Regions from separate parts of the Thalassotalea sediminis genome, predicted to be linked through region 2. Evidence: riboswitches for the same ligand, from Rfam matches in the RefSeq annotation. Region 2 holds a riboswitch; each other region holds the start of a gene.
What was found. A riboswitch is a leader RNA that binds a small molecule or an ion and turns the genes downstream of it on or off. The one in region 2 is predicted to bind cyclic di-GMP.
Positions count from the first base shown of each region.

Region 1: linked by a shared signal. The riboswitch ahead of QUE09_RS09315 (DUF3718 domain-containing protein) and the one ahead of QUE09_RS10080 (DUF3718 domain-containing protein) in region 2 are both predicted to bind cyclic di-GMP.
Region 3: linked by a shared signal. The riboswitch ahead of QUE09_RS17140 (GGDEF domain-containing protein) and the one ahead of QUE09_RS10080 (DUF3718 domain-containing protein) in region 2 are both predicted to bind cyclic di-GMP.
Region 4: linked by a shared signal. The riboswitch ahead of QUE09_RS06770 (hypothetical protein) and the one ahead of QUE09_RS10080 (DUF3718 domain-containing protein) in region 2 are both predicted to bind cyclic di-GMP.

Region 1 is NZ_AP027361.1:2,021,906-2,027,814, forward strand. Features, by position in the region: gene recB (exodeoxyribonuclease V subunit beta) at 1-308, opposite strand, end outside; gene recC (exodeoxyribonuclease V subunit gamma) at 308-3,649, opposite strand; gene QUE09_RS09310 (hypothetical protein) at 3,811-4,137, opposite strand; gene QUE09_RS09315 (DUF3718 domain-containing protein) at 4,464-4,808, opposite strand; cyclic di-GMP riboswitch class I at 4,876-4,958, opposite strand; gene QUE09_RS09320 (RNA-binding S4 domain-containing protein) at 5,093-5,416, shown strand; gene QUE09_RS09325 (ion channel) at 5,497-5,909, shown strand, end outside.
Region 2 is NZ_AP027361.1:2,193,770-2,199,678, forward strand. Features, by position in the region: gene QUE09_RS10060 (acetyl/propionyl/methylcrotonyl-CoA carboxylase subunit alpha) at 1-1,976, shown strand, start outside; gene QUE09_RS10065 (hydroxymethylglutaryl-CoA lyase) at 1,976-2,881, shown strand; gene QUE09_RS10070 (CoA transferase subunit A) at 2,961-3,662, shown strand; gene QUE09_RS10075 (CoA transferase subunit B) at 3,672-4,331, shown strand; cyclic di-GMP riboswitch class I at 4,556-4,646, shown strand; gene QUE09_RS10080 (DUF3718 domain-containing protein) at 4,713-5,072, shown strand; gene QUE09_RS10085 (patatin-like phospholipase family protein) at 5,273-5,909, shown strand, end outside.
Region 3 is NZ_AP027361.1:3,806,234-3,812,142, forward strand. Features, by position in the region: gene QUE09_RS17130 (hypothetical protein) at 1-299, opposite strand, end outside; gene QUE09_RS17135 (tetratricopeptide repeat protein) at 314-2,185, opposite strand; cyclic di-GMP riboswitch class I at 2,298-2,380, shown strand; gene QUE09_RS17140 (GGDEF domain-containing protein) at 2,653-3,663, shown strand; gene QUE09_RS17145 (2-thiouracil desulfurase family protein) at 3,660-4,121, opposite strand; gene QUE09_RS17150 (DUF3630 family protein) at 4,121-4,438, opposite strand; gene QUE09_RS17155 (c-type cytochrome) at 4,579-4,878, shown strand; gene recQ (DNA helicase RecQ) at 4,927-5,909, opposite strand, start outside.
Region 4 is NZ_AP027361.1:1,502,024-1,507,932, forward strand. Features, by position in the region: gene ppc (phosphoenolpyruvate carboxylase) at 1-1,033, opposite strand, end outside; gene QUE09_RS06765 (hypothetical protein) at 1,399-1,731, opposite strand; cyclic di-GMP riboswitch class I at 1,871-1,953, shown strand; gene QUE09_RS06770 (hypothetical protein) at 2,040-3,092, shown strand; gene QUE09_RS06775 (aldo/keto reductase) at 3,172-4,224, opposite strand; gene QUE09_RS06780 (c-type cytochrome) at 4,234-5,325, opposite strand; gene QUE09_RS06785 (M14 family metallopeptidase) at 5,690-5,909, shown strand, end outside.

The DNA.
Region 1 (5,909 bases), 170 kb from region 2:
GTAACACCAACTTCCTTAAGCTCTTTTGCTAAGGCAATAAAATAAGGATCTCGTGTAATTGCATCTTGCCAATGATTCAAAGCGTGGCGTAAAAAGTTATCAATTCTCGCCCTTATTTCTTCCGTAGCATCCTTAGTAAACGTCATCACGAGTATTTGTTGTACCGTAAGGCCCTTTACGAGCAATAGTCGCAAATAAATACGAGTAATATTAAACGTTTTACCTGTACCAGCACTTGCTTCTATAAGGTGTCTACCTTGCAGAGGCATGGTTTCAACCTCTAAAGGGAAAAATTCAACAAGTGACATTATTGTTTTTCCTTTGTAAAACGGGTGAAAATATCGTCATATACATGCATCAAAGGTTGAGTAAACTCATGGAAATCAGGACACTGTTGCCAAAAATAATGAATATAAGGATCTTGCCCGATACCACCACTATTACCGTCGCCTTGCCAAAGTTTTTCTAGTTGTGTCGCTTCAAATGATTTAGCACTCGCCATATTTAATGCAAATTCAGCATTAGTTAATTGTGGCGATATTTGCCCTTGATAAAAGTGTTCTAAAAACTGTTTAACATGCGAGAGTTCAACGCTACTCAATGTTACCATAATGTTTTTCTGCGCTTTGCTATCAAAAAAATAACCAACGCAACGAGTTGCATCTATCTGTTGTATTGGGTGATCTAACGCAGTTGATTGTTGAGCATGTTGTAACAATGCAGTTGAAAGGTACATCTGTAGGTAATCTTTAGCTTTTGGCGTACTTGCCCGTATAACAACCAATTTATTATTTGCAGTTGTTATGCGATGCTGTAGCTTTACGTTAACACCCTCCTGAGCTAAAGATATGGCTATTGACGTATACAAATCATGTTCAATAATTTCACTCGCCAACGACTGTTGGATATTTCGATATAAGGCTTCACTATCAGATAAGAGCTTCTCTATATCTTCATGGCCAGTTGATGAATCAGCAAACTTGCCAGATAACAACGCGTATCGTTGCCAATATGATAACACTTGTTGTTCAAAATCTTGGGTACGCTCTTGCTCAGGGTTCAATAACCCTTGTAGTGCATTTTGTTTGAGTAAATATTTACTCAAATGATCAGCGTCAAAAGGTTCGCTGTCTTCAAGCTCAAGTGCTTGTTGATCTAAATACAACGATAGCGACTGCTCTGCAAAATACTTACTTGGATGAGATAAAAACCGCAAGAGCTGTTTAACATCTAGCGTCAATTCATTTTCTCTTTGTAGCGCGATTATCAATGGCTCAACAGTGTTATCTCGAAGCTTTTCACATGCAGATACCTGTTGCCCCAATCTAAGCCAATTAGCATCAAAACTAGAAAGCTCGTGATTATAATTCGCTAAACTATACGGATGCATTGGTAACTGTCTGATGTCGTTAACTTGCTCATTAAAGCATTGCCAACCATAGCCTAGGTGCAAATACTCCAATAACTCATTCAATACTAAAGAAGGCTGCTTTTCTTTATTGTTTTTAATGTTTCTTCCTTGGTAGCTTAAATAAAGAGATTGACGCGCTGAAAGTAAGGCTTCCAAAAATAAGTACCTATCGTCGCCTCTGCGCGATCTGTCCCCTATTCTTGCATTGGTTTTAGCGAGTAAGTCAAAACCAAAAGGTGTCCTTATACGAGGAAAGTCTCCATCGTTGAGCCCAAGTACACAGATAATTTTAAAAGGAATACTGCGCATTGGTAACATCGAACAAAATGTTACTTGTCCGATCATAAATTGACGACCTGGATCTGGTTGACTAAAGTGCATTGTTAAAAATTCATTAACAATACTCAGTTCAATATCTTGCTCAAACTTAGCTTGTTCTGTAAATTGCAATAAACTATCAATTGCTTGAGAAATTATAGCAATACTGTCATCCCTTTCATCAAAGAAATCTCCCAACATAGTCGTTAACAAAACATGCCATTGTTTAGGAGATCTCGCTTGACTTAACGCACTTCTAAAAGCTTGCAAGCGTTCGATGATTTCCATCAATTGCCCTAGTAACAACGCATCTTGCCCTTCTACATCAGGTATAAGCAGCTTATCATCAAAAATAGTTTCAACATCACCAAATGCAAACCCTTCTAACAAACGAGCAAAGCCATATTGCCAGGTAAATTGTGGCGAAACGCCTTTGGTATTTAACACTTGAGATTTATGTTCAGCGTTTAATCCCCAGTGAATGGTCGCTTTATTCAGCCAAATTATCATTTTATCAATGTCTGAAGCTGTCAACTTAAAGCGAGATTGTAGTGCAGATAATTGTAGCCAAGAAACGATTTGGTTCACTTGAAACCGACTATCAGGTAAAGCAAGCATTTCACTAAACGCGATAACTAAAGGATCTGAGTCTTTCGCTACACGGTCTGCTATGGAGCATGGTAATGGTGGTACATCATTTGCGTAATCTTGCCAACCTTGAGCAAATACAGCATTTACATATGGCGCATAATCTTCTATTTGTGGACACATAACCAAGACATCTTTAGGTGTCATCGTTGGGTCTTGATTAAATTGGTGCAACAACCAATCATGTAATCCTTGTACTTCCCGTAAAGGACTATGAGCGCTAGTGATCACTATAGATTCATCTTTAACTTTTTCAGGTAATTGCCGCCGGTCGGTTAAGGTTAAAATATCGTGCTGTAACGATTGTAAAACGCTTGGTTTGGAGGAATTACCGCCAACATCGGTTTCAAAAGCATCAATACTTACTGTACTGTATTGTTGTAATAATGATAAAAATTCTCGGCCTTGTTGCCCCAAATTTGCAAGCAAAGGGTTTCCCACTGATTCGTTTAACTGATCTAAATTTTCAGTCCACCTATCAAGTTGGCGCATTGCCTGTTTTTCGCTAATTATATCACCCCAGTAATCAAAACAGGGATTCAGGTGGTAAAAATGAACTTGCGTATAATTGCTTACTTGTTCTAAAAACGACAGCCAAATAGGTGCCATTGCATTAATACCAAAAAAACTGATTCTTTTAGGTAATACATGTGATTTTTCAGCAAGCTGCCCTATTGCGTTTTCGACTAAAGCAATTGGGTCATAGGATTGTTCACGCGTCAATATTGCCCAAAGCTTTCGTTGCCAGCATTCTTCTTTGTGTAATGCTTCTTGGTTATCAAACGCTTGTGGCCTCTGGTTAACTTGCCATTGCGATAGCCAATCAGGTCTGTAAATTAAATATTGTTCAAACAAATCAGCGAGTTGGCAGGCCAGTTGATATCGTTTTAAATTATCAACCTTGTCACTGTTATTCCGCCAATATTGTGTAACTTCTAGAAAGTCTTGATCATCCGTTATTTCGTTGTCGTCTAGTAACTGATAGATGCGCCAACTTAACGCTTCACGGGTAAATGGATCCTGTTCAATCATATGCTTTGGTAAAACCAACGAACGCATTAATTTCCATAAAAATTGGGCGGGTAATGCATATTCATGATTGAAGCTAATGCCAGATAAGTCTGCCAAAGACATATTTAACCAATGCTGCATACCGGCATTTTGCACGATATATACATCTTTTGAAAAAATAGGAAGTGGAGATATTTCTTGTATTCTATTGGCCAATGCCAATAAATTTTCCGTCTTATTAGCAGGATAAAGGTATATCAAAGGGCATCCATTTAATCGTATTCTTTACAGAGAATTTAATCATATCGCTTCAAGAAACACTAGCAACGATTAACTGAATGCCCGATAAATATACTTGTTACCGTAAGTATTAACGTATGTCGTTCATAAGTATATGAGTAATAAACTTAATTTTTAGCAATTTATCGAATGAAATCTAAGTGTTTTTGATAAAAATCACCAACAATTGGTAATGCCGTGCGTTGCCCTATTAAGGCATGAAAAAGACCAACACACCATAACACCGCGACGCCCAAACATAATAACCATCCGACAAAAGGAACTAACGCTAATAATGCCCCAGTTAAGGTTAAGCCTAAAGAGTCACGTAGATGGAACTTAGCTAAGGCAGAACGATTATTACCATAAATAAAAGCGGCAATGACCCAGCCGATAATGGTTATATAAGATAATACTGACACAAGCTTAACCATGTCATACTTTAATCGACTATACGCTCGAAAATACATAACGTTACCTCTCATCGTCATCACAAAGTTAAACAAGATTCCTCGTTTAAACTTAATTCCCTTTATCAATAACCATAGAGAAAAATTGAGAATGCTTCAAACAACAACATGTAAATTGATTGTTAAAGTGATGTAAGTAATCAGGTAAGTACATTATTTTAAAGTTGATCTACGTAGGGTAAATAATTTAGATCGAATACTTATAGCAATAGGATGTTTTATAGCTAAATAATTTTTAAGCGTTGACGAAGAAAATTTACTCGTACAAAACAAAAAACGGGCGCCATTTAGCGCCCGCTTTATTAAAATCTTTTGTAATCTAATGATTAACCGTTTACACGCTCATTAGCAGCAGCTTTAAGACCAGTATTTGTAATACTTGCAAGGTTTGCTGATACAACTTTTTTTGATAATTTACCAATCATCATTGTGCCTGTTTCTGTAGCATTAGCTGTCGCAGCAAATTGTAATAAGTTTTTACCGTTACATTGAACAGTGTCAAATACGTTACGAATTTTAATACGATTTGATTTTAAGTATCTACGTAAGTCTGATTTAGCATCCGCAGCAACAAATTCGCATAAGTTTTGCGCAACAACGTTTGCTTTGGCTTGTGGTGCAACAAATAATGTAGCTAATGATAAAGAAGCAACGATTAGTAAGTTTTTCATGATTACCCTTTCTAAAGTATGTTAATAACTTTTAAGAAACCACAAGCATGAAAAGCTTTTGTAACACTTAGGTAGCCCCACTGTCATAGATAAATCCGTAGACTGGTGGCTTTGCGTAATACCCTTTCAAGTACCTTGCCGTTTCTAGTTGCGCGCATTGTATAGATATCAAACAAAATTACAAGTAAAACTTTGTTTCTTTTATGTTTCAATAATTCAATCTATCAACTCAACAGACAAATCGTTAAAATAGATCTTCATGATAAATACTCACCGGATATATAATGACTATAGAAATAGAAGTATCATCGCAACCCATCGAATTATACAAATTACTTAAAATTGCAAACTTAGTTAGCGGTGGTGGTGAAGCTAAAATAGTTATAATGGAAGGTTATGTTCAGCTTAACGGCGAAGTAGTAGTTCAGAAACGTAAAAAAGTTTATCATGAAGATATTGTCAGCTTTAATGGTGAAAATATCTTGTTGATCTGTCACCAAGCTCCAAAGATTCCCGAAAAACGAATAAAAAAAACCAAACAATTGCCTAAAGAAAAAAGCTCTGCACCTAGGCAAGTTAAAGGTGGTAGAAAGAAAATTAACTTCTAGCGTTGAAACTTTAACGACAAAAACACGTTTAATATTTAACTGATTAGAAAGATCACGTCTCAATATCTATACTCTTAAACATGAGTACTATAAATAACTTATGTCAATATAACGATCCGGAAGGTTACAAATGCAAAGCGCAGGCTGAACCTTCTGGGTATTGTTTTTGGCATGATAAAACAATAGATAAAACGCATGACAATATCCAAGACAAGTTAACGCAATATGTTCGTTCAGGAGGGTTGACGAGAGGTATTTGTTTGAAAGAAGCAAACTTAACAGGTATTGATTTAGTCAATCATCATCAAAAAGTTGGTTACGACTTTTCATATACAGATTTTTATCGCGCCAATTTATCGGGTGCACACTTATTTAACATCAATTTATCAAACGCCAGTTTAATGAAAGCTGACCTAAGCGACGCTAAATTAAATTGTGGCAACTTAACACGTTGCAACTTGCTTGGCGTTAAATGGAAAGGCTGTAAAATCGA
Region 2 (5,909 bases):
AAACGGCTAGAAAAATGGGTATTTCTACCGTAGCGGTTTATTCGGATGCCGACGCAAACGCATTACACGTAAGTATGGCCGATGAAGCAGTTTACCTTGGCCCCTCTCCTTCCCGTGAAAGCTATCTATTATCCGAAAAAGTCATTCAAGCGGCGAAACGCACAGGCGCACAAGCAATTCACCCTGGATATGGCTTTTTATCGGAAAATGCTGAATTTTGCCGCTTATGTGAGCAAGAAAAAATTATCTTTATCGGTCCTCCTGTTAGCGCAATTGAAGCAATGGGATCTAAGTCAGCAGCGAAATCCATCATGGAGAAAGCAAAGGTACCATTGGTACCGGGTTACCATGGTGATGATCAATCAGAAGCGGTAATCAAACAAGCCGCAGACGAAATGGGTTACCCCGTTTTATTAAAAGCCACTGCTGGTGGCGGTGGTAAAGGCATGCGCCAAGTATGGAGTGAAGCCGAATTTGCCGAAGGGTTTGCTGCAGCCAAACGCGAAGCAAAATCTTCATTTGGCGATGACACGATGTTAGTTGAAAAATACTTAACACAACCTCGCCACGTGGAAATTCAAGTATTTTGTGACAATCACAATAATGCTGTTTATTTATTTGAGCGTGATTGTTCAGTGCAACGTCGACATCAAAAAGTAATTGAAGAAGCACCAGCCTTTAATTTGTCACAAACATTACGTGAAAAAATGGGTCAAGCGGCAATAAAATCGGCGAAAGCCATTGGCTATAGAGGTGCTGGAACCGTTGAGTTTTTGCTAGATCAAGACGGTTCTTTTTACTTTATGGAAATGAACACTCGTCTACAAGTTGAGCATCCTGTAACAGAGCTTATTACTGGTCAAGATCTCGTTGAATGGCAATTACGTGTTGCTGCTGGTGAAGTACTGCCAAAGAGTCAGGATCAACTAAAGATCCATGGGCACGCTTTTGAGGCACGTATTTATGCTGAAGATGCCAATAACGACTTTTTACCTGCAACAGGTACCTTAAGCTTTTTACGTACGCCTCAAGAAAGTAACCATGTAAGAGTTGATACTGGTGTACGACAAGGTGATGAAGTCAGTGTTTATTACGACCCTATGATTGCAAAACTCATTGTATGGGATGAAAACCGTGAGAAAGCGTTACAACGACTTTCAAAAGCACTCACTGAATACCGTATAAACGGTGTGGTAACTAATTTAGACTTTTTATATAACTTGGCGACAAGTAAGGCGTTTATTGAACGTAATATCGATACTGGTTTTATCGAAAAAAATCACGACGACATTTTCCATAACAGTGAGCAAGCCTTGACGGACGAATTGCCAATGGCAGCCCTTTATATGGTGTTATCTTTAGCACAGCGTTCTAAGTCGATTGCAAAAGACACAACAGACCCCTTTTCACCGTGGAATCATACTAACGCATGGCGGTTAAATGAAGCGCATATTCATAAGCTAACATTGGCGCACAACGATATACATTATCCGGTTATTGTTGAGCAGAAACGCATGGGAAACCGTCGTTATTATCTAATTAGAGTTGAACATGAAACCTTCCAAGAACGCGCACTAGACTGCCAAGGTTGGATTGATGGTGACGAGCTATACACAAGTATTGATGGCTACAGAAGCCAAGCAACAATCAGTCGAGAAAATGACAATATCAGCCTCTTTAGAGCTAACGGTGTGTTTAATTTCACTTATATTCGTCCTGATTGCGGCTTGAATAATACTGAAGACCAAACAAATGGTTTAACGGCACCAATGAACGGTACGATGGTAAGTGTACTTGTCTCTGCTGGCGATACGGTATCAAAAGACCAGCCTTTAATGATCATGGAAGCGATGAAAATGGAGCACACAATCAAAGCGCCAACTGATGGCACTATTGATACTATCTTTTATCAATCAGGTGAAATGGTCGATGGTGGTGCAGAGTTACTCGCATTTACACCAAAGGAGTTATCATAATGGCAATGCCAAGTAAGGTTAAGATTGTTGAAGTAGGCCCTAGAGATGGCCTACAAAACGAGAAAACTTCCATTGACGTAAATGATAAAATTCACCTGATAAACCTTTTAAGCGAAACTGGACTCAGTTACATTGAAGCCGCTAGCTTTGTATCCCCAAAATGGGTGCCACAAATGGCAACATCTGCGGAAGTCATGGCAGGGATTCAACGTAATACTAGTGTTACCTATGCTGCTTTAACCCCCAATTTAAAAGGCTTTGAATCAGCGCTCGCTGCAGGTGTAACCGAAGTTGCTATTTTTGGTGCGGCATCTGAAGCATTTAGCCAAAAAAACATTAATTGTTCAATCGATGAAAGTTTAGCGAGATTTGAACCCGTTATTAATGCCGCCAAAGAACATAATATTCCCGTAAGAGGTTATGTTTCCTGCGTAGTAGGCTGCCCATATGATGGTGAGATTTCACCAAATACAGTTGCAAATGTTGCCGAGAAGCTCTACCAAATGGGATGCTATGAAATTTCACTTGGCGATACAATCGGCGTGGGCACAGTAGCCTCTGTCAATAAAATGTTACAGGCAGTAAGCGCCCGAGTACCCATACAATACCTCGCTGTGCACTTCCATGATACCTATGGCCAAGCGTTAACGAATATTTACGCGGCATTACAACATGGTATCAGTGTTATTGACTCAGCCGTTGCCGGTTTAGGTGGATGTCCTTATGCTAAAGGCGCTTCAGGCAATGTGGCAACAGAAGATGTTGTATACATGCTAAATGGTTTAGCTATTGAAACAGGCATTGACTTGAACAAGTTGCTCAAAGCAGGCTGGTTTATTAGTGACAAGCTTGGTAAGCAGCCTGTTTCTAAGGTATCCAATGCGCTTAGAGCAAAATGCGAATAAATAATATCAACAACAATTGAAATTTAATTTGAGAGTAACTAAACGTATTGGTGCTCTTACTTTTATCAAGGAGTAAATCATGGCAGGTTTTGACAAAGTGGTGTCAAGCTATGAAGAAGCGTTAGCTGGATTAACAAACAACATGACAGTTATCGCGGGTGGCTTTGGCCTATGTGGTATTCCGGAAAACCTTATTGCCGAAATTCAACGCAAAGGCACAACTGGTTTAACCGTGGTTTCCAATAATTGCGGTGTCGATGACTTTGGTTTAGGCGTCTTATTACCCAACCGCCAAATTAAAAAAATTATTGCTTCATATGTTGGTGAAAACGCCGAGTTTGAGCGTCAAATGATGAGTGGTGAATTGGAAGTAGAGTTAACGCCTCAAGGTACACTTGCAGAAAAAATGCGTGCTGGTGGTGCTGGAATTCCAGCATTCTACACAGCAACGGGTTACGGTACCCCTGTTGCTGAAGGTAAGGAAGAGCGCGAATTTGACGGACGACATTATATTCTTGAAAAAGCGATCACGGGTGATTTTGCCATTGTAAAAGCATGGAAAGCAGACAGATATGGCAACCTTATCTTTAGAAAAACAGCACGTAACTTTAATCCTATGGCAGCAACAGCAGGTAAAATAACCGTTGTTGAAGTTGAAGAAATTGTAGAGCCTGGTGAATTAGCACCCGATGAAATCCACACACCAGGTATATACGTAAATCGTCTTATCAAAGGCACGTTCGAAAAACGTATAGAACAACGCACAACGAGAAGCGCATAAGGAGTTAACATGGCTTTATCAAGAGAACAAATTGCGCAACGCGTAGCACAAGAATTACAAGATGGTTACTACGTAAACCTTGGCATTGGTATTCCTACTTTAGTTGCTAATTACGTACCAACAGGTATGGAAGTAATGTTGCAGTCTGAAAATGGGTTACTGGGTATGGGACAATTTCCAACGGAAGAAGAAATTGATGCAGACCTTATCAATGCAGGTAAGCAAACGGTAACCACAGCAAAAGGCGCCTCTATTTTTGATTCCGCAGAATCATTTGCCATGATCCGTGGTGGTCATGTTGATTTGACTGTACTCGGTGCTTTTGAAGTTGATGTTCAAGGAAATATTGCTTCTTACATGATCCCAGGTAAATTAATAAAAGGGATGGGGGGAGCTATGGATTTAGTTGCAGGTGCTGATAATATAATCGTCACCATGACACACGCATCTAAACATGGCGAATCAAAATTACTCCCACAATGTACACTACCACTTACCGGTAAAGGCTGTATCAATAAAGTATTAACTGATTTAGCTTTCATTGAAATTAAAGATAATAAATTTCATCTAATTGAACGCGCACCGGGTGTATCAGTCGAAGAAATTAAGTCATTAACGGCAGGTGAACTTATTATACCGGAGCACGTACCAGAAATGACATTTAAATAACCAAAAAGAATAAACCTATAACAAATCAGAATATTAAAAGGAGCCTTAGTGCTCCTTTGTCATAATATTTTGTACGCTTATGTAATAATCCGCATCCCCTTTCACGAGGTTTTTAACGCTAACTCATTGTAATTTATATTATTATAAATACTATTGACACACTAAGATTTACATAATTTTCACAAGACTTGATTTTATCTTTCAAATTCGTAATACTAAAATTGACAAAGAAAAGGCAAAACATGCGAAAACATGTTACGCAAAACCACCGGTCTAAGGGTAAGTTATCTTATCTATGACAGCGGAGTTACCGAGTTCAATTAGGTACGTCCTGTGGTTTTTTCTTTTAATAAACTCATTCATGAATTAAAGGTTATTAAAATGAAAAAATTATTACTAGTTTCTACTATTACAGCGTTAACAATGACGTCTATCGTTTCTGCTCCGAAAGCAGAAGCATCAAACATAGCTCAGAGCTTATGTGAATATGTAGCAGCAGACGATAAGAAACGTATGCGCTCATTTTTAAGAACGAATAAAATTAAAATCCGTAGAGTTTTTGATGGTATTCAGTGTAATGGTAAAAACTTGCTGGTATTTGCTTCAGATCGAGGTTCAGTTGAAACAGGTTCAATGATAGTAAGTAAGCTACCAAAGAAAGTTGTTTCAGATAATCTTGCAAATATCCAGAATGGATCGCAACCATTGATAGATGCAGCTAACGAACGCGTTAGCAGCTAAAAATTATTTTTTAGTAGGCGTTATTTGTTTAGTAAATAGCTTTACTAGTTAATAATTCTTCTGTCGATTTAAAAAAGCCAGCTTATGCTGGCTTTTTTTTATCTGCGAATTAGCGATATCCTCGCTAATTTCATTTGGAAATCTTATTAATAAGCGATAAACTTTAAGCTAATTAACTATTAAGTATACGTGATTAACCAGTGACATATCGATCACGCCAACATCAAAAAACAGCTTTAGTGTTAACAGGTGGTGGTGCAAGAGCAGCATATCAAGTCGGTGTATTATCGGCTGTTTCCAAATTTTCACCAAGACATTACCCGACGCCCTTTTCAATCATTTGTGGTACGTCGGCAGGCGCAATTAATTCGACAGGTTTAGCTTGTTACGCCTCATGCTTTCAACTTGGGGTGAAGAAACTTGAATGGATATGGAAAAATCTAACCACAAGCAGAATTTATCACAGTGATCCTGCTCGCGTATTCAGCCATATCACGCGAGGTGCGCTTGCAAGCTTTCAAGCAGATTATGCCAATAAAAGAGCACGTAGTTTATTAAATAACGCACCATTACGAGAGTTATTAAACGAAGTCGTTGATTTTAATAGAATTGACAACAATTTGTTAAAGGGGCATTTAAGCGCGTTGTCAGTCACTGCATCCAGTTATAGCAGTGGTGATTCGATTAGCTTTTATCAATCAAACGCAACAATTTCACCTTGGTTTAGAGAGAAAAGAAAAGGATTGCCTTGCCAAATAAATAGCGACCATTTGCTTGCATCTGCGGCAATACCGTTAGTATTTCCATCGGTAAAATTAGGTAAAGAGCATTATGGTG
Region 3 (5,909 bases), 1.6 Mb from region 2:
CCTTTACCTCTAATCGCTTCGGTATAAATCACACTATAATTATTAATAAATGGATGCAGTACTTCTAAGAACTTTTCCGCATGCTCATTTTCTTGTAACAATTTAGCTCGGTTTTTTACTATCTCTTCATTTTTTCGTGCAATAACTGCGACAGACTCAAATAATATTTTTGATTCTTTTTTAGCATTAGTGGCATCTCTTTTAGCCGCCACTAATTGCTGCTGCAAAGCTTCAGCCCTAAAATAAAAATAAATACTAACACCAATAAAAACGGCTAAAACAGCCAATAAAAACATCATAATTAAACCTACAACTACAAATTATAATTACTATCTGGGGCGGTCGAATCACTAATTCGAGATAAAAAGATGTAAGGATCAATATCCTGTACACTTGGCGACTGACAATCGTACCTAACTTTTAACGAAAACTCACCCAAGTTTGCAAAAAGTTGCTGTTTTACTGCTTTTGCAAGTTTATCTAAATTACGTTGAAGGTCTTCTGGGCGTTGATGTGGAGCTAAAAACAAATATTCGCCTTCATTTATCACCCCCACTTTTACAAACTCTTCCTTAATGTCATTAATAAGTATGGCAAGCGCAGATACAACTTCCGCAACAACTTTTTTATTAAATAGGAAAGTAAGCTCATTCCAATTATCAATGGTAAAATAACCGACTGCTAACGGGTACTCGAAACGTCGCGCCATTTTATAATGGTATTGATACAATTTTTTGCTATAACTCGGTCCTGCAATGTAATCAATCGGTTTTTCAACTTCATCGTATAGGTGTTTAAGTTTGATTTTTCGTAATTTAAACCCTAACCAAAGACATAGTAAAAACAACAGGACAATAGACACAATTAATACACTGATCAACTGCCGTTGTTGTTGGTATTTTACTTGATATTCTTGAGTCAACGTAGATTGATTGGCAAATTGAAGTGAAAAATCTCGACGTTTTTGACTAGTCGCATTATTCGGTTGATTTAAGTTTGTCTGGTGACGATGATTACGATCGAAAAGCTTTTCTTTTTCCGTATACTTAAAGTATGACGCTAATGCTTTATCTAACTGCCCTAAATCTCGATACATGTGAGCAGCCATCAAATGCAATTCATTTTGCACTTCTGTTAACTCAGTAGTCACAGAAATCCGTTCTGCTTGCTTAATATAACGATACTGCAGCGCTTTATTATTAAGCTGTTGGTGAACTTTAGCAAGGTCGACTAAAACCGCTAAATAAGGCTGCGTTAAATTATAACCTTGAAACCCTTTTTCAGCTTTATTAAATAATGCCAACGCCTGTTGATATTCGTGTTGTAAATAATGCGTTTTACCAAGACCAGATTGGGCATATGCAACACGAATGGGTGCATTTCTTTTTTTCGCAAAGCTAAGTGCTTCCCAAAAAGCATTATAAGCGTCATCTAACAGACCTAATGCCAAATAAGAACGGGCTAAGTGGTAATACGTCTGATCAATATTTACCACTCTTTTTGATTCAAAGCGAAGCTTTAGCACTTTATTATACAAAGAAATTGCCGTGTTATTATCACCTAAATAATAATGCGCACTTGCCAGTAAGTTAATCAAAGCAATTCTATCGGATAGGCTAGGTTGTTGTTCAAGTAACTGTTCAACCTTTTCTATATCATTTAATGCACTGTCATGTTGAGCTAGCAATGCGTTTGCCATTGCACGGTAGCTGATGGCATAGATTAACCACTCTACATTATTGTGCTTTTTCGATATAGCAACCGCGCGCTCAGCGACTTCTTTAGCGCTATTAAATTTACCTTTGTAGTAATAACCTGCCGCCACTTTTAATAATAGCCTCAGGTTTATCTGCTTATCTACATTCAGCAGCGACACGCCATCTTGTGCAAATTGTAACGACTTCGCGAGATCACCTGTATTTGCGGCGGCATCGGCAAGTAACGTGAAAACTTTCGCCAAGGTATTATTGTTATAAAACTGTCTTTGTTTAATCACGCGCTGAGACAAGGTTAATACTTCATTGTATGGTATCGACTCACTATCACTATCGTATAATTTGTTAACCCAGTTAATATTTTCAACAATACCAACGCTAGCACGCTCTTCGGCGTTTAAACCTGTGCTGAGGGTACTGATTATAATGGCAAAGACAAATAGCGTGCGGATCATCGGATGAGCTTTCATCTTCCTTTATTTCAAGGAGTTATTAAAAATATCGTATGAAGTTTACCATATAAATAATATTTATGGTTTACAAGTTATATTCTCTGTCTATAATGGCAATTGAGCAGCTAAAGCTCGATAAGGGCAAATCTAGCGAAAGCTAGAGACGCAAAGTTACCGGTCTAAGGGGAAACCTACGGCAGCGGAACTACCAAATTTAGACATAGTGGGGGCTTGTCTACTTTAGGCATTTCTTAAGCTATATGTTTCTTTATTAGCACTAACTTTGCGTGCTCCCTTGTCCTCTTTTATCGCTGATAACACTCCTTTATTTCCAGTATTTTGTTATAGCTAAAATCAGATAAATGTCATGAGGCAATTTATTTACAATAATTTGCGATAAACGCTAGCACTTTGTGAAAAATTACTAGAGAATGAAGTTATAACAATAAAGATAACTCGCAGTAATATTTAGGGGATGGGTGATTTTGAAATACCATGATTCCATCAAACAAGCTGAACAAAAATCAACGCTAACCATTAAGCAACTAAACTTATGGCACCTACCAGCGTCGCCGATAAACTATTCAGTCTGTTATGAGTATATCATTGGCAAAACACCTGAGCTAAATAGACAAATTAAACAGCAGTTATCACTCGGCAAAAAGTTAGACGAATATTTCATTCAAGAGTTATATAAACAATATATACTCGGTCAGAGTAATTTTCGAGAAGAGATAATCACCGATATTGATGACCTAGTTGATAATTTAGCTACTAATAATCAACAATCAATGCACAGTGCGGATACTTTACTTCGCAAACTTGACCATAATATTATTGATCTCAAGTCTAATAATCAAAAAGCCATTACCAATGCCGTTCAACAAATAGAACATGCTTCAAAGAGTTTTAGACAAAAACAGCAACAACTCGCTAAACAACTCTTATTATCAAAAAAACAATCACAAACATTAAAGTCTGAGCTGGCTGAAATTAAGAAAGAAGTCTACTTAGATCCATTGACTGGATTGTACAATCGAAAAGCATTGAATAAGAATTTAGAACAGTGGACGCTTGAAGATCCAAACAAACAAATTGCCGCGATAGTTGTAAATGTTGATAAGCTATCTGCAGTTAGTGATAAATTCGGCGGATTAATTAGTGATGTTTTGCTGTCTAAAATAGCAAATAAAATTGGTACTTATGTAGGGGATAGTGGCTTACCTGTGCGTTCTGGTCATGATGAGTTTCTTATTTTATTGCCAGAGATCGAACGAGGCATCGCAAGCGAGATAGCAGAAAAAATTCGTCAGGGTGTAGAGAAATTAAGATTTGTTAGTAGTAAGTCAGGGGTTAGATTACCACACATGACTATTTCACTGGGTGTAAACGATTTTAACCTGTCACAAAATGTAGAGTCCGTCATTAATTACACCCGAAACTTAGTCACAGACATGCAGCGTCATACTGCGAACAAAATTACCGTCGCAACCTAATCAGACATCGATTCAACTTTAGCAATTAGCGCCATCAATGTTTGTTCACTAAAGACTTCTATACCATGTTGTTGTAACAATGCAGCAGTAACTCCTTGGCCAGGTATTTTCGTACCATTAAACGAACCATCGTAAATAGTATTACTACCACAGGATGGGCTAGATTCTTTTAACAACGCATATTTAATTCCATGTTTTTTGCATATATCTAGTGTCTGATTAGCACCTTTTACAAAAGCATCGGTAACGTTTTTACCTGAGGTGTCTATAATCAACCCATTTACTCGCTCAGCTGGTAAACGAGGAATAGACAAACCGCCTGCAACTTCAGGACAAACTTGTATTATTCGACCTTGATGACGCCAGCGCTCTATTACCTCATTGATAAGTTTCTGATGACCACCATCATACCTTACCAACTCACCCATCAAGCATGCACTTACTAGTATTTTTTCCATTATTGACCGTTAGTTAAATATCGATAAAAAGCGTTTAAATTTTCTTCCGAGATCAAGTCTATCGCTTCAAACCATATAGACTGGCTATAACATTCAAAATGTAGCCAATAATGGGACTGTCGCCAAGTTACATCATAACTGACCCTGTCAGCACCAAGGTGAACATTATCCAACGAAATTTCACGATATCGTTCGAGTAGTGACTCGAAGTAATGCGCCACGTCTTCTTGTGACCAATCACTGTTAAATGCATCTATCGACTTTTCATTATCTATACAAATAATGTTATTAAGCTGTTGCCATTTAATTTTTTCCACACACCAAGACAATTGATCTATCCCAAAGAAATGTTAATCGGTTGCATATAATACAAAAAATCTGAGACAGCTTTGATCTTTTTTCATATAATCGAGGTAGGCAATTAAATTTTCTAATCAAACACAAGAGAGATATGGGCATGAAAAAATTTACGCTAGCAGTTGCTGCTACTGTGATGATGGCATCTCCGGTATTCGCAGGCGACATCGCCAAAGGTAAAGCAAAAGCAATGGTTTGTGGTGCTTGTCACGGTGCAGAAGGCGTTTCTACAAACAGTATGTGGCCAAACTTAAAAGGGCAAAAAGAGCAATACCTATACAAGCAGTTAAAAGATTTTAAATCAGGTGCTCGTAAAGATCCGATGATGTCTGGTCAAGCAATGTCATTAACAGACGAAGATATGAAAAACTTAGCGGCATATTACGCGAGTTTAAAATAAGTATTCTTATTTTTAAGCGCTCAAAAGAGCGCTTTTTTACCCGAATACTTAGTTATCGTGCGCCTTAATGAGACTTAAAAAGGGCTCGCCATAACGCGCTAATTTAGTTTGTCCGATACCTGATATATTTAGCATCTCAGCTGATGATTTAGGCTTAAAGCGCGCTAACTCTGATAAGGTTGCATCATTAAATACAATATAAGGCGGTATATCTTCACTGTCTGCGATGTCTTTCCTTAATTCACGTAACTTAGCAAACAACGCTCTATCATATTGACCACCACGCTTGTCTTGGCGCCAATAACTAGCTTTTTGTAATCTTGGTGTCGCTAAACTTAACGCTTGTTCACCTTTCAAAATAGCTCTCGATGCTTCTGTTAACATCAGCGCGGAGTGATTAGAAATATCTTGCTGTAAATAACCTAGATGATTGAGTTGACGAATAATTGCATACCAAAATCCTGGCGTTTTATCTTTACCAAGCCCAAAAGTAGATAACTTATGATGTTTTGCCTGTTCAATTTTTTCATTGTGTTGACCTCTTAATACGTCAACAAGGTATTTAGCATTGTGCCTTTGTTCTAAGCGATAAACACATGACAGCACCATTTGTGCAACTTTTAATCCATCAAACTGACTTGGTGGATCTAAGCAAATATCACAATTTCCGCAACCTGAGGTTGTAAACTCGGCAAAATAATTCAACACTAACTGACGTCGACACGTTTGAGATTCTAAAAAGTCGCTTACGGCAGCAAAGCGCTGTAATTCAACATGCCGCTTATGTTCATTTTCGGTGTCATTAATACGTTTTTGAATGCGCTCAACATCCTTCTCATCATGCAAATATAACGCCTCTGCTGCTAACCCATCTCTTCCCGCTCGACCTATCTCTTGGTAATAAGCTTCCAATGTTCTAGGCGGTTCAAAATGAATAACAAATCTAATATTGGGTTTGTTTATACCTAAACCGAATGCAACAGTTGCAACAACCACTTGAATATTGTCTTTAGCAAAACCATCTTGAACTA
Region 4 (5,909 bases), 690 kb from region 2:
AACCGACCTCAAGTAAACTGTCTCGGCATTGTTTTAATGGTAAGTAAAGCTCATTTGCACTTGCGATTGTGCCATTTGTTTCGTTATTTTCTAATAAGCTAATTGTTTGCTTTAACTTTTCAATAACCGGTTTTAATACTTGTCGGTATGGGCCAATTTCATTCACATCATTTGCTGCTAAGTCGGCTGTCGCTTTACCCATTGATAGCTCTAAATAGAGTGTTTCAAAATCTTGTAAATACAGTTGCGCTGCCATTAAACGAGCTTGCATAATGGCTTGCTGGCTTAGGTTTGCAGTAACGAAAGGATTGCCGTCACGATCACCTGCCATCCAACTTGCCATCGTTAAGGGAACACAAGACTCAGGTAATGGTTTACCTATTATCTCTTGGCTAAAGGTGTCTAATTCGCGCACAAAGTCTGGTACAGCATGCCATAAGCTATCACTGATGGTGTTTAATCCCCAACGAGATTCATCAAGTGGAGAAGGGCGGTTATTACGAATTTCTTGCGTGTGCCAAGCTTGTTCAATCAGTTCATTGATACGGTCACCTAATTCATTATCATTACTGTCTAGCGCTTGTGCGATTTCATGATACTTATGAATGAAAGTACGTCGATTGACCTCAGTAGGGTGGGCGGTTAACACGAGTTCTATTTCTAATTGTGATATTGCTCGCTCAATTGCTTCTGCCGATTTGCCATCGAGCTTGTTTTTCAAATCATCTAATGGATGCGGTAAGTCTAGTTCAGCGAGACCTTTATCACTGGCAGTATATTGTTGTTCAGCAATATTCGCTAAATTTAGGAATTGGCTAAAAGCTCTAGCATGGACGGTTAGTTCATCGGCATCCAGATCTCTAAATTTCTTTTGAAGTGCCACTAATGCTTGGCTATCACCGTTGGTTGCCTCTTTAGAGAGGTGACGAATCGCTTCTATTTCGTCAACCCATTTAGCACCTTTATCATTAGCAATGGTTTGGCCTAACGCTTCACCTAGTTTTCTTACATTATTGGAAATAGTTTCTAGCATAAATGTACCTATATGTAATTTTATTACAACAAATGGTGTTTACTTACTCTACGAGAAAATGGGGTTAAATCCAATTAATATTTGGCTTTAATCATTTTTTTCTGAAATTCAATATAATTTAGTTGTACTAAAATGGTGTTAAATTACGTAAATTAAAGCGGTAGGGCTTTTAAGTAGCAATTTATTTGAGCTTTTGCATTTTATTGTAGTGCAGTAATGCGGTTTTTGAATACTTGTCGTGAGGTAATGTGTGTTTCATGTTTGTACTAAGTTGATATTAGAGATTAAAGCGTGTTAATAAAACAACACAAGCGTTGCGTAATTAACGCATTATTACTGGGAACATCGCACTTACAACATCAGTGCTACTGCATAAAGTTTAATAGATGAGGGCACGGCACGGTGGGCAACTCAAATGTAACGCTTGCTCCTTGTAGTTGCTCAAGAATAACATTATCAAAACTGAGTATTTCAATGTTATTGAGAAATGAGAAACTTTGATGGTCAACAGCATTGGCGATAAAGGCGACTTCTGTTACTAAAAACTCACTACTTTGTTGTGAGGGTATTGTTGCTTTATCTGCGAATAAGTCGGTGTAACCCTCTATGTAGAGTCTTTCTTGTTGGCTGTCGTCTGCAAAGAAATAGTTCCCAACCCCATCGTCAAAACCATTGCTAAAGTGCCATTGACTCAACATTAATGATTGTCATCAAACATAATTGCAGCTGCAAAACCACTGAAAGTGAAGGGGAAGTATTTTATAGACGGGTAGATACGCTTAAGTTATATAAAGTTTTGACTTATATGCGCTTTTAGTTTTATTATGGCTGTTAACAGTTTGTAAAAGGCAAGTATGGTGAAATCCATATACGCAAAGTTTCCGACCTAAGGTATATACTATGGTAGCGGGACTGCAGAGAATTGAACCTTCCCAATCCTTGTCTTTTTGTGAAAGTGACGCGTCTAGCGATAGCGATAATTTAAAAAGATCACAAGGATAAAGCCATGAGTAATTACTTCTATAAAGTAAGTAAACGCATAAGTTTTGCCATTATGCTCACTAGTAGCAGTATGGCGTTTGCTAATATTTATGACCTTCAAAACAATTTAGCGTCGTTTAGTCCTGACAATGCCCATTTTTCTCTACTAGGCTTTTCAAATAATAATGTTTTAGCGCACGAAAACTCAATGATTTCATTTCCTGTTGGTGAGCTTAATCAACGCGGTATGCAATTAGAAGTTATTAGTGACAATAACGCTGTTTCAGGTGTTCTGAGTCAAAACGAACTACTTGTGTATATAAATGAGGTTGATGAGGATATTGCGGTTACTGTTCGTGTAGTAAATGTGGCGAATGTAATGGAAACCTCCTTATCATTTACCATCAATGTTGTTAATAAACCAACATTGGCTATTGATAATTTTGGTACCACGCAGTTTGCATCGAATAACATTGCAGATGTTATTGTTGGTGATACTCAACGATTTCTCTCTGGGTTTTCAGGAGGAAGTTTTACGGGTAATTTTGGCCATAGTTTGGTTAAAGTTAGCAATGCACCGCTTGTTGATATGGGCGCATTTAAAAATAGTGCCCCAAATGTACACCAAACGAGTTTCGGTGTGCCAATTGGACAGTCAACCCCTATGTTTTATCAGACATCAAAAATTGCACCATCGTTTGCTTCAGTTAAAGCAATATCTACATCGTTTACTCAAACTCAAAATACATCTTTTGTGCCATCAGCGTTGATAGCACTTGGGCAAGAAAAAGCGAAAGAAATTGCTAAAAGATCAGCGGAACTTATTGTTAACAATAATGCTTCTAGTCCTCAACAAACGGAAGAAAGCCCTAGTATAGATCAACCAACAAAAAATGAGGTTGAGGTTGGTAACGACGAAAAGTCTCCTCAACAGGCGCAAGATGATCTGTTGGTGTTCAACCCTGTGAATAATGAGCAACCGGCGGCGGTAAAAATACCAGAGCCAAATTCGTTTGTTTTAATGTTACTTGCATTGATAACAGGTGTTTCTGTGTGGCGATTTAAAAAGCGCTCATAAAGATAACGCCTCAATCGATTAAGGTAAGTCGATTGAGGTGTTTGCTTTAAATTTGTAATACGTCCAACTTATCGCTTGCTTAAAAAGGAGAAGGGTGAGCTTTTAACCATGCGTTTATACGCAGTAACGTTTCTTCTGTTAAGGTAATGTTAAACGCGTCTATGTTTTCTTTTAATTGCGACATGCTCGTTGCACCTATGATGGTAGACGTTACCCCGTTTACTTGATCAATCCATGCTAATGCAAGTTGAGCCGGTGTTAATTGAATCGAGTTTGCTAAGTCACAAAATGCCGAAATAGCAGTTTCAACATTTTGGGTATCGCGGAAAAGCCCATGTCTTTGCATTAACGTCCAGCGGCTTCCTTCTGGTCTTTTACCGTTTAAATACTTACCTGTTAGTGCACCGGTTGCTAAAGGTGACCAAGGTAAATAAGCGATATCCTCATGGACACAGTTCTCAATTAAATATGGCCAATCTTTAGTGTGCAGTAAACTAAATTCATTTTGGATAGAAACCATACGCGGTAAGTTATGTTGTTCACTTAGTTTTAAATATTGATTAATGCCCCAGGGGGTGTCATCTGATAATCCGCAATAACGAATTTTTCCTGCGGTTACACATTCCGCCAGTCCCAATAGAATATCATGCATTTTCTCTATTTCTTCTTGGGCGTTCATATTCGTGTAGTTGAGCATGTTAGGCCAATGCTTGGCAAAATGTGGTGAACTATAGTTTGGCCAGTGCAATTGATAGAGGTCGATGTGATCAGTATTGAGCCTGCGTAACGAGTCATTAACTGCTTGAATAACCGTCTCTTTAGATATATCACTGCCACCTCTAATATAAGAAAGACCAGGACCTGCTATTTTGGTAGCAATAACTAAGTTGTTACGTCTCGTTGGGTTTGCTTTTAAATAATGACCAATGATTGCTTCCGTTTTACCATATGTTTCGGCGTTAGGGGGGATAGCATACATTTCGGCTGTATCGATAAAATTAATACCTTGGTACTGGGCATAATCAAGTTGATCGTTTGCCTCTTGTTGATCGTTTTGTTTCCCCCAGGTCATCGTACCTAAACAAACACGAGACACTTCTAGTGTGCTACTACCTAAACGTACATATTTCATGAAAACTCCTCAATCGGTAAGGTTATTAATATCACCGCGCGTTACTGGGTACCCTAGATGCATCCAACCGAAAATGCCTTCCCATAAAACGGCTGTTCGGGTATATCCTCTGTTTTTTAATTTATTAATGACATGATCGGCTGCAGCGCGAGGGCAGGAACAATACGCCACTATTTGTACATCTGTTGGTATATCTTCAACCATGATATCAAGATCCGCATAGTAAGGAAGCGGCACCGAACCTTTAATATGCGCCGTTTGCCAAACAGAAGTTACGCGAGTATCAAATAGTACCATGCGTTGTTTTTTTTCTAGCGCCTCATTAAGATCTTCTGCCATCACGTATTGGTTATCTTTTAATGAAAAGCTAGGATCAGCTCCTTTAGGGTTGATGACATAATTCTCTGGTGTTGGCAGTGATTTTAAAATGGGCTTGGTATCTTGCCAGCCACTTGCTTTACTGCGCAAAAAAGCAGTGATATTGTCGATTTCTTGGTCTGTTAAAACGCCTTGATATGCTTTCATCGGCGTATTTTGTCTGCCGTGCCTAATGGCATATCGAATGAATTCATCCGTGTTATGTGCCAATGCTGAAGGGTTACCGAGTGCAGGGGCGGTAATACCTTCGCCGTTTTTACCATGGCAGGTAGCACATTCTTTTTGATAACTTTGAGCGCCTTTTTGAATATCTCCATGTACGGGGTTGGTCGAAAGCTTTATACGATCTACACCAGCTTGTTCGAAGAGCCAATAGGTTAAATTCCAAGTTTCCGCCAACGTCATTGGACCGCCAACCTCGTCTAGGTAGCCGCCCATCGGGGTACCTGTTCTACCATAAGACATAGGCCTTAAAATCGCATGTGGTACACCTGATTGAAACAAACTTGCACTTTTTAATGATGGGGCGTGGTCGTTTACATGCCCTTGTCTTTCTTTTCCATGACAAAGCGAACAGTACTTTTGATAGTTTTGCTCAGCAACTTTCGCTTGTTCTGGTGTAAGCTTTCGTGGTGGAGGCATGGTTTCATAATCTTGCGCAATAACAGTAAGGGATCCCAAAATTACAGATAAGCTTATAAGTGTCGTGAGTAATTTAATCATAAGAAAGAATTCCTTTTGTTCTGTTATTTTGTGTGCTGTTCATTCAAGCAAAATATAAGGTGCGTTGATCATATAGTACAGTCAATTAGGCGCAAATAAATGTAACAAAGTTATCATGACTAAGATTAAGGATGTGTTTAAGCATTGAATGAATTAGTCAGAAATATTGTTTTTTACAGTGCTAATATGCACTTATCAAACATAACTGTTTGTGATGTTATCGTTTATTTAAATATGAAGTCATTACAATAACAAGCCTCGAAGGAAAATTTCTACTCATTTGCTGTTTGAGTCGCTTATGGAGGGTGATAATTGTCATGCTTTCGGTATAATCGCGTCAACGCAGTAAAAAGTTGAATATATTATGCAAAACGAAAAGGCTTACGCTATAGGCACACCCGGTAAAAAATGGGGTGAAGAAGAAAAACTACAATGGCAAAAATTACAAACAATAAAGCGTAGTTATCAGCAAGAAGTTGTCAGTAAAATTGAACAATTAGGTGAAAAATTCAACATTACGCAATATGGGGCGTTGTCATTTGATGAACAGAGATATCCTTTATTTGCGCTAACCTCGCAACACT